2 linked regions of the Hymenobacter tibetensis genome follow. The protein of the gene in region 1 interacts with the protein of each later gene in a pairwise test. Links are inferred from orthologs where the notes say so. Each region holds a gene or a part of one and is shown on either strand. Other genes may lie near its edges. The genes, in order: ftsA and MTX78_RS03040.

Region 1 (3,263 bases):
GTGCCTCAGGCTCCGGCTCGCGCGTGGAAGGTGTGACTGTAATTGTGTGCGCTTCGCGAGCAAAGCCCGTAGCAATTACCGTCACGCGAATGCTCTGTCCCAAGGTGGAGTCGATACCGTGACCGAAGATAACCTCGGCGTTTTGACCGGCTTTGTCTTGAATGCACTCGGTGATTTCCGTCAACTCGTCCATCTCCAGTTCAGCCTGGTCGCCGGACATGATGCTGAGCAGAATGCGCTGGGCCCCGTGGATGTCGGTGTTGTTGAGCAACGGCGAGGCCAATGCCTCTTCGGCAGCACGGCGGGCGCGGTTTTCGCCGTCCGTGATGCTGCTTCCCATTACGGCCGCACCACTGTCTTTCATCACCGTTTTAACGTCTTCAAAGTCGACGTTCACATCGGCTGTTACCGTTATGATTTCGGCAATAGACTTGGCGGCGGTGCTCAATACGTTGTCGGCCTTGGCGAAAGCCGAGCGGATAGGCAGGTTACCGTAAATCTCGCGGAGCTTATCGTTAAGAATTACCAGTACGGTGTCGCAGTTCTCGCTCAGCTCTTTGATTCCTAGCTCAGCTTGTTGGCGCTTTTTCTTGCCTTCAAACATGAAGGGCGCCGTCACGATACCTACCGTAAGAATGCCTAGCTCTTTGGCAACTTTGGCGATAACCGGTGCCGCACCCGTGCCGGTACCACCACCCATACCAGCCGTGATGAATACCATCTTGGTGCCATTGCTAAGCAGCTCCCTGATTTGCTCCCGGCTCTCAATGGCCGCTTGCTTACCGCGTTCCGGATTGGCTCCGGCTCCAAGGCCTTCGGTCAAATCCATACCAATTTGCAACCGGTTGGGCACCGTAGAAGAGGCCAACGCTTGCTTGTCGGTGTTACAGATGACGAACTCTACGTCCTTTATGCCCTGGCCAAACATGTGGTTGACGGCGTTGGAGCCGCCCCCACCCACGCCAATCACCTTGATGATGGACTTGGATTGCGCCGGGATGTCGAATTTATAATTCATGAGGTGAGTGGCTAAATGGTTGTGTGGTTAAATTGTTGGTCGTTCAACGACAACCATTTAGCAATTCAACCATTTAACAGATTAGTACTTGGTGTCGTCGAAGTCGTCAATTAGCAGTCCTTTGGTACGGCTGATAATGTCCTGGAAAAACTTACCAGCGCCAGATGGCTTCTTCGGCTCTTTTGGTTCAGTTGGCTTTTGCGCTACAGGCTTAGCGGCCGGCACGGGTGCCGGGGTCGGCGCGGGCGCTGGTGCTTGGTAATACGGCGCTGGCTGCGGAATGTGCTGTTGCTCCTGCTCGTAATTGCGGTTCAGACGCTCGTCGAGCGAACGGTAACCAGCCAACACAAGACCAACCGTGGTGGCAAACATCGGCGACTTCACAGCCTCAATCTTGCTCTTGCCTAAGTGCTCGTTCGGGTAGCCGATACGGGTATCGAGGCCGGTTACGTATTCGGTAAGCTGCACCAAGTTCTGGAGCTGCGACCCGCCACCCGTCAGCACGATGCCGGCGGCCAGCTTGTCGGCGTGGCCGGTGCGCTGGATTTCGGCATATACCAACTCGATGATTTCCTCCATCCGGGCCTCGATGATGTAGGCCAGGTTTTTGAGAGAAATTTCCTTTGGTGCCCGGTCGCGCAGACCAGGGATGCTTACAATTTCATAATCGGAAGCTTCCTCGGCAATGGCTTTACCGAACTTCACCTTCAGTTGCTCGGCTTGGTTCTGCATCACCTGGCAGCCCAACTTGATGTCGGAGGTTACGATGTTGCCCCCGAAAGGCAATACTGCCGCGTGGCGGATGATACCGTCTTTGAAGATGGCCAAATCGGTGGTACCACCCCCAATGTCAATGAGTGCTACACCCGCCTCCTTCTCCTCGTCCGACAATACGGACATAGAAGAAGACAGCGGCTCCAGAATCAGATTGTCGATTTCCAGGCCAGCCTTGGTAACGCACTTGTTGATGTTGTTGATGGCCGTGCTTTGCGCCGTGATGATGTGGAAGTTGCCCTCCAAACGCACGCCCGACATGCCCACAGGGTCCATGATGCCTTCCTCGTAATCCACCTTGTAGTCTTGGGGCATTACGTGGATGATCTGTGAACCGGGCGGGGTTACGAGGCGGTACATGTCGCCGGTGAGGCGCTCTACATCTTCCTGCGTGATTTCGCTGTCAGCGGAAGCGCGCGTGATGCTGCCGTTGTGTTGCAAGCTCTTAATATGCTGCCCGGCAATACCTACGTTCACTACGCCGATATTAATGCCTGACATTTCTTCGGCTTGCCGAATGGCCCGCCGGATAGCGTCTACCGTCTTGTCGATGTTGGACACAATACCGCGCACCACGCCTTCCGACACAGCCTTGCCCATGCCCAGTATTTCGAGTTTGCCAAACTCGTTTTTGCGGCCTACAAGGGCACAGATTTTTGTGGTTCCGATGTCGAGGCCGACTACAATCTTATCGTGTTGCATGTGGAAGGGTCGGGTAAAGCTGGCGAGGGAATAGCAATTGGATGCGGTGTGACTTGGCAAAAATAGCCTTTTCAGGCCTTGAGAGCAGAAAAAACTACTCGCAGATGATTTGATCTTTGAACTCTACGTTGACGCGGTGGTACGTATTCCAACCAAGCGCCGGCGGAATTTGACGGTAAAATACCATCAGTTTCGCGAATTTTTCCGAAATATTCTCCGGAAAGCCAAATTCTACCCGTTGGTCGCCTACCTGTTGCGTGAAGGAAACCTTGCCGTTGGGAGCAATGAATACTTCAGCTATCTGAGCGCGCCAAAAGGGTTTTTCATCAATATAGCGCAATAATTCGAGGTAGCGTTGGCCGGTGGAATCTTGGAAGAAGGAAGCAGCCAATGGAGCTCCTCCCTGCCGCGCCACCGGCACTACCCGAGCCGTGAACAACGACGAGAGTGGCAGCTTGTGGCCGTCAGCATCCAGGTAGGAATCGAGGCGCGTGTTGGAGTGAATAAGGCGGGCTATGGGACGGTTCTGGCGCACATCGGCGTGCAAGTTGCCAGATAGGTCGCGGTACACTTGGGCATCCTTAACAAAGGAATGGGCCTTTAGGCGGGCCTCCAAGGCGGGCAAGTCTAGGTCATCGGGGGTGGTGCCCTCTAGGCGTTGCTCTCCTCCACGCGTGAGCAGGCTGGTTACTTCCTGTTCGCTGATGAAGAAGTTGTTGAACTCGTTGCTTATCGTGACTATCACTTGACCCACCGGCCGGTGAGCTTG
Region 2 (3,179 bases), 970 kb from region 1 along the record:
ATGTGCACGCCCACAAAGAACAAGAAGCGCAGCAGCTGTACCAGTATAGTTCCTATGCCTCCCTTCATGGCCGCTCCTCCCCTCCTTCCGGCTTCATACCGGCGCGCAGTTCCAAGGTATCCCGCTCGGCTTTCAAGCGCGGATTTACCACGTACACGTAGTTCAGGTTCGAGAAATTCACGGCCAAGCGCACCTGCACCGTCCAGAAGTTCTTGTCGGGCTCTTTCACGAAGGAATCGATAACCCCAATCATGAGCCCCTCGGGGAATACCGCGTTGTAGCCAGACGTAACGACAGTATCGCCGCGCACCAGCTTGTTTTGCCGCGGAATGTTATCCAGTAGCGCGTGCGTCGGGTCATCGCCGAGCCATTTGATGCTGCCGAACGTGTTGTCACGCTTGATTTTAGCGGAAATGAACGTCTTGGAATGAAGCACCGAGGAGACAGTGGAAAACTGCTCACTCACCACTTTCACCCGCCCTACCACGCCCGCCGCCGACAACACACCCATGCCGGGGCGTACCCCATCACGAGTGCCGGCGTTGAGGGTCAGGTAGTTATCTACGCGTCTCATGGTGTTGTTCACCACTCGCGCCGGAATCAACGGATAATCCGGGTCGCGGGTAGGCAGCGTGCGCAAACCCAACAACAAGGAATCGGGGTGGCTCAGGCGAGCCAGTCGGACTTTCGACAGGCTGTCTTGGGGCACCGAAAGGCTATCGGATTCTCGGTGGCTCAAGTCGCTGCTGTAGAGCTGCTGGCGCAGGGCGGCGTTTTCCTGTACCAAGTTCTGGTTGATACTTTCCAGCCGGAAGTAGTCGTAGATGCGGTTGCGGGTAGCTAGAATCTGCCCTACATAGGTGTTGGCCGAATTAAAGAAGGCCGCCCGCTGGTAGGTGCTGTTGCGAACCAACAGATACAAGCTCGCCACTTCCAGCAGCGCAAACACGAGCAAGCCTCGGTAGCGAAACAGGAAAGCGAACAGGTTACGCATGTAAGTAATTAGTAATTAAGAATTAATAATTAAGAACTGACCTTTCCCGAATCTTCGAGTAGCACCCCAGATGCTGAAAAGGCCATTACTAATTCCTAACTATCAATTACTAATTGGCCCTAGGTCAACAGTACGCCTCGGAAAGCCTGAATGTCCTTGATGGCCTTGCCGGTACCACGCACAACGGCGCGCAACGGGTCTTCGGCAATATGAATAGGCAACTTGGTCTTAACCGCCAGGCGCTTGTCGAGGCCCCGCAAGAGCGCCCCGCCGCCGGTCAGGTGAATGCCGTTCTCATAAATGTCGGCCGACAACTCGGGCGGGCTGATTTCCAGCGCCTTCAACACGGCTTCTTCGATTTTGGCTACCGACTTGTCCAGCGCAATAGCAATTTCCGACGAGGTTACTTTGATTACCTTCGGAATACCCGTCATCAGGTCACGGCCGCGCACTTCGTAGTCGGGCGGGGTTATTTCCAGCTCGGTGAGAGCAGCTCCTACTTCTATCTTGATCCGCTCGGCGCTCCGCTCGCCAATCAGCAGGTTGTGCTGGCGGCGCATATAGTCGAGAATATCCTGGTTGAATACGTCCCCGGCCGTTTTGATAGACTGGTCGCAGACGATACCCGACAGCGCGATAACCGCAATTTCGGTGGTACCACCCCCGATGTCGATAATCATCGACCCAATGGGCTGCTCCACGTCAATGCCGATACCAATGGCAGCGGCCATCGGCTCCTGAATCATCCAGACTTCTTTGGCCCCGGCGTGTTCGGCGGAGTCACGTACGGCGCGCTTTTCCACTTCCGTGATGCCGGAAGGAATACAGATGACCATGCGGTGGGAAGGCTGAAACAACCGGTTCCGCGTGTCAATCATTTTGATCATGCCTTTGATCATTTCCTCGGCGGCGTGGAAATCGGCAATAACTCCGTCTTTGAGCGGACGGATGGTTCTGATGTTGTCGTGGGTTTTCTCGTGCATCTGCTGCGCTTGCCGACCCACGGCGATTACCTTATTAGTAGTACGGTCTTTTGCGATAATGCTCGGCTCATCCACCACGATTTTGTCGTTGTGAATGATAAGCGTATTGGCCGTACCCAGGTCGATGGCAATGTCGCTGGTAAGGAAATTGAAGAAACCCATTAGTTAACGGCAGAAAATGAGTGCGCGTGAGGATACACCCGCACAAAAAGTGGGGACAAAAGTACGGAAGTCAGAGTTAATGTGGAGAATATAAGAAACGAGCGAAGTGCGGGCGAAAGTGCATTGCCCCCTATAATCGTAGGCAAGTGCTTTGTTTCGCCTGTTTCACAGGCCGCATATTTCTTGTCTGCTCAGTACATTCCTCTTAATGCTTGAAGTGCCGCACTCCGGTGAGCACCATGGCCATGCCAAGGCGGTTGCAAGCGTCCACTGAGTCCTGGTCTTTGATGGAGCCGCCGGGCTGCACCACGGCCCGGATACCTGCTTCGCCCGCTATTTCCACGCAGTCGGGGAAGGGGAAGAAGGCATCGGAAGCCATAACCGAGCCTTGCAGGTCGAAGCCGAAGGCGCGGGCCTTTTCAATAGCTTGGCGCAAGGCATCCACGCGGGAAGTTTGCCCTACTCCGGAAGCCAGCAGTTGCCCGGCCCGGGCTAGCACAATGGTGTTGCTCTTGGTGTGCTTGCACACTTTGAGCGCAAACTCCAAGGCAGCTACTTCCTCTGTGGTGGGTGCCGATTCGGTGACGGTGCGGAAGTCAGCAGCACCTTCAATGGCCCGGTCGAAATCCTGCTCGACAACACCGTTGAGCAACGTCTTCACTTGCTTGGCGGGCAATTCCACGGGCTTTTGACGCAGCAGAATACGGTTTTTCTTGCTTTGTAGAATCGGTAAGGCCGCGGCCTCGAACTCCGGCGCAATCAGCACCTCGAAAAACAGCTTGTTTAGCTCTTCGGCGGTAGCGGCGTCCACGGGCTTGTTCACAATGATAACCCCACCGAAAGCCGACACTGGGTCGCAGGCCAGGGCGTTTAGGTAGGCAGTGTGCAGCGTATCGGCCTGGGCTACTCCGCAGGCGTTGGTGTGCTTGAGAATGGCGCAGGCCGCCGGACCATCGGCCTGGAACTCCTGCATGAGCAGCACCGCAGCATCTACATCCACCAAGTTGTTGTAGCTGAGTTGCTTGCCATGAAGCTGGTCG

Evidence for each region.
Region 2: the proteins of ftsA (region 1) and MTX78_RS03040 interact in binary tests that used the Escherichia coli proteins (3 or more experiments, as listed by UniProt). The link is inferred for Hymenobacter tibetensis from one-to-one orthologs.

What each region holds. Positions count from the first base shown.
Region 1 is NZ_CP094669.1:1,715,826-1,719,088, reverse strand. The notes cover bases 298-3,235. They hold ftsA (cell division protein FtsA), read right to left. Parts: upstream 2,495-3,235; coding sequence 1,100-2,494; downstream 298-1,099. Other genes in these bases: MTX78_RS06925 (cell division protein FtsQ/DivIB), read right to left, coding at 2,589-3,235; ftsZ (cell division protein FtsZ), read right to left, coding at 298-1,018. Outside these bases: more of ftsZ, read right to left, coding at 1-297; more of MTX78_RS06925, read right to left, coding at 3,236-3,263. UniProt on the Escherichia coli protein: Essential cell division protein that assists in the assembly of the Z ring. May serve as the principal membrane anchor for the Z ring.
Region 2 is NZ_CP094669.1:746,716-749,894, reverse strand. Bases 127-2,980 are described here. They hold MTX78_RS03040 (rod shape-determining protein), read right to left. Parts: upstream 2,140-2,980; coding sequence 1,114-2,139; downstream 127-1,113. Other genes in these bases: purH (bifunctional phosphoribosylaminoimidazolecarboxamide formyltransferase/IMP cyclohydrolase), read right to left, coding at 2,345-2,980; mreC (rod shape-determining protein MreC), read right to left, coding at 127-994. Outside these bases: MTX78_RS03050 (hypothetical protein), read right to left, coding at 1-68; more of mreC, read right to left, coding at 65-126; more of purH, read right to left, coding at 2,981-3,179. UniProt on the Escherichia coli protein: Forms membrane-associated dynamic filaments that are essential for cell shape determination. Acts by regulating cell wall synthesis and cell elongation, and thus cell shape.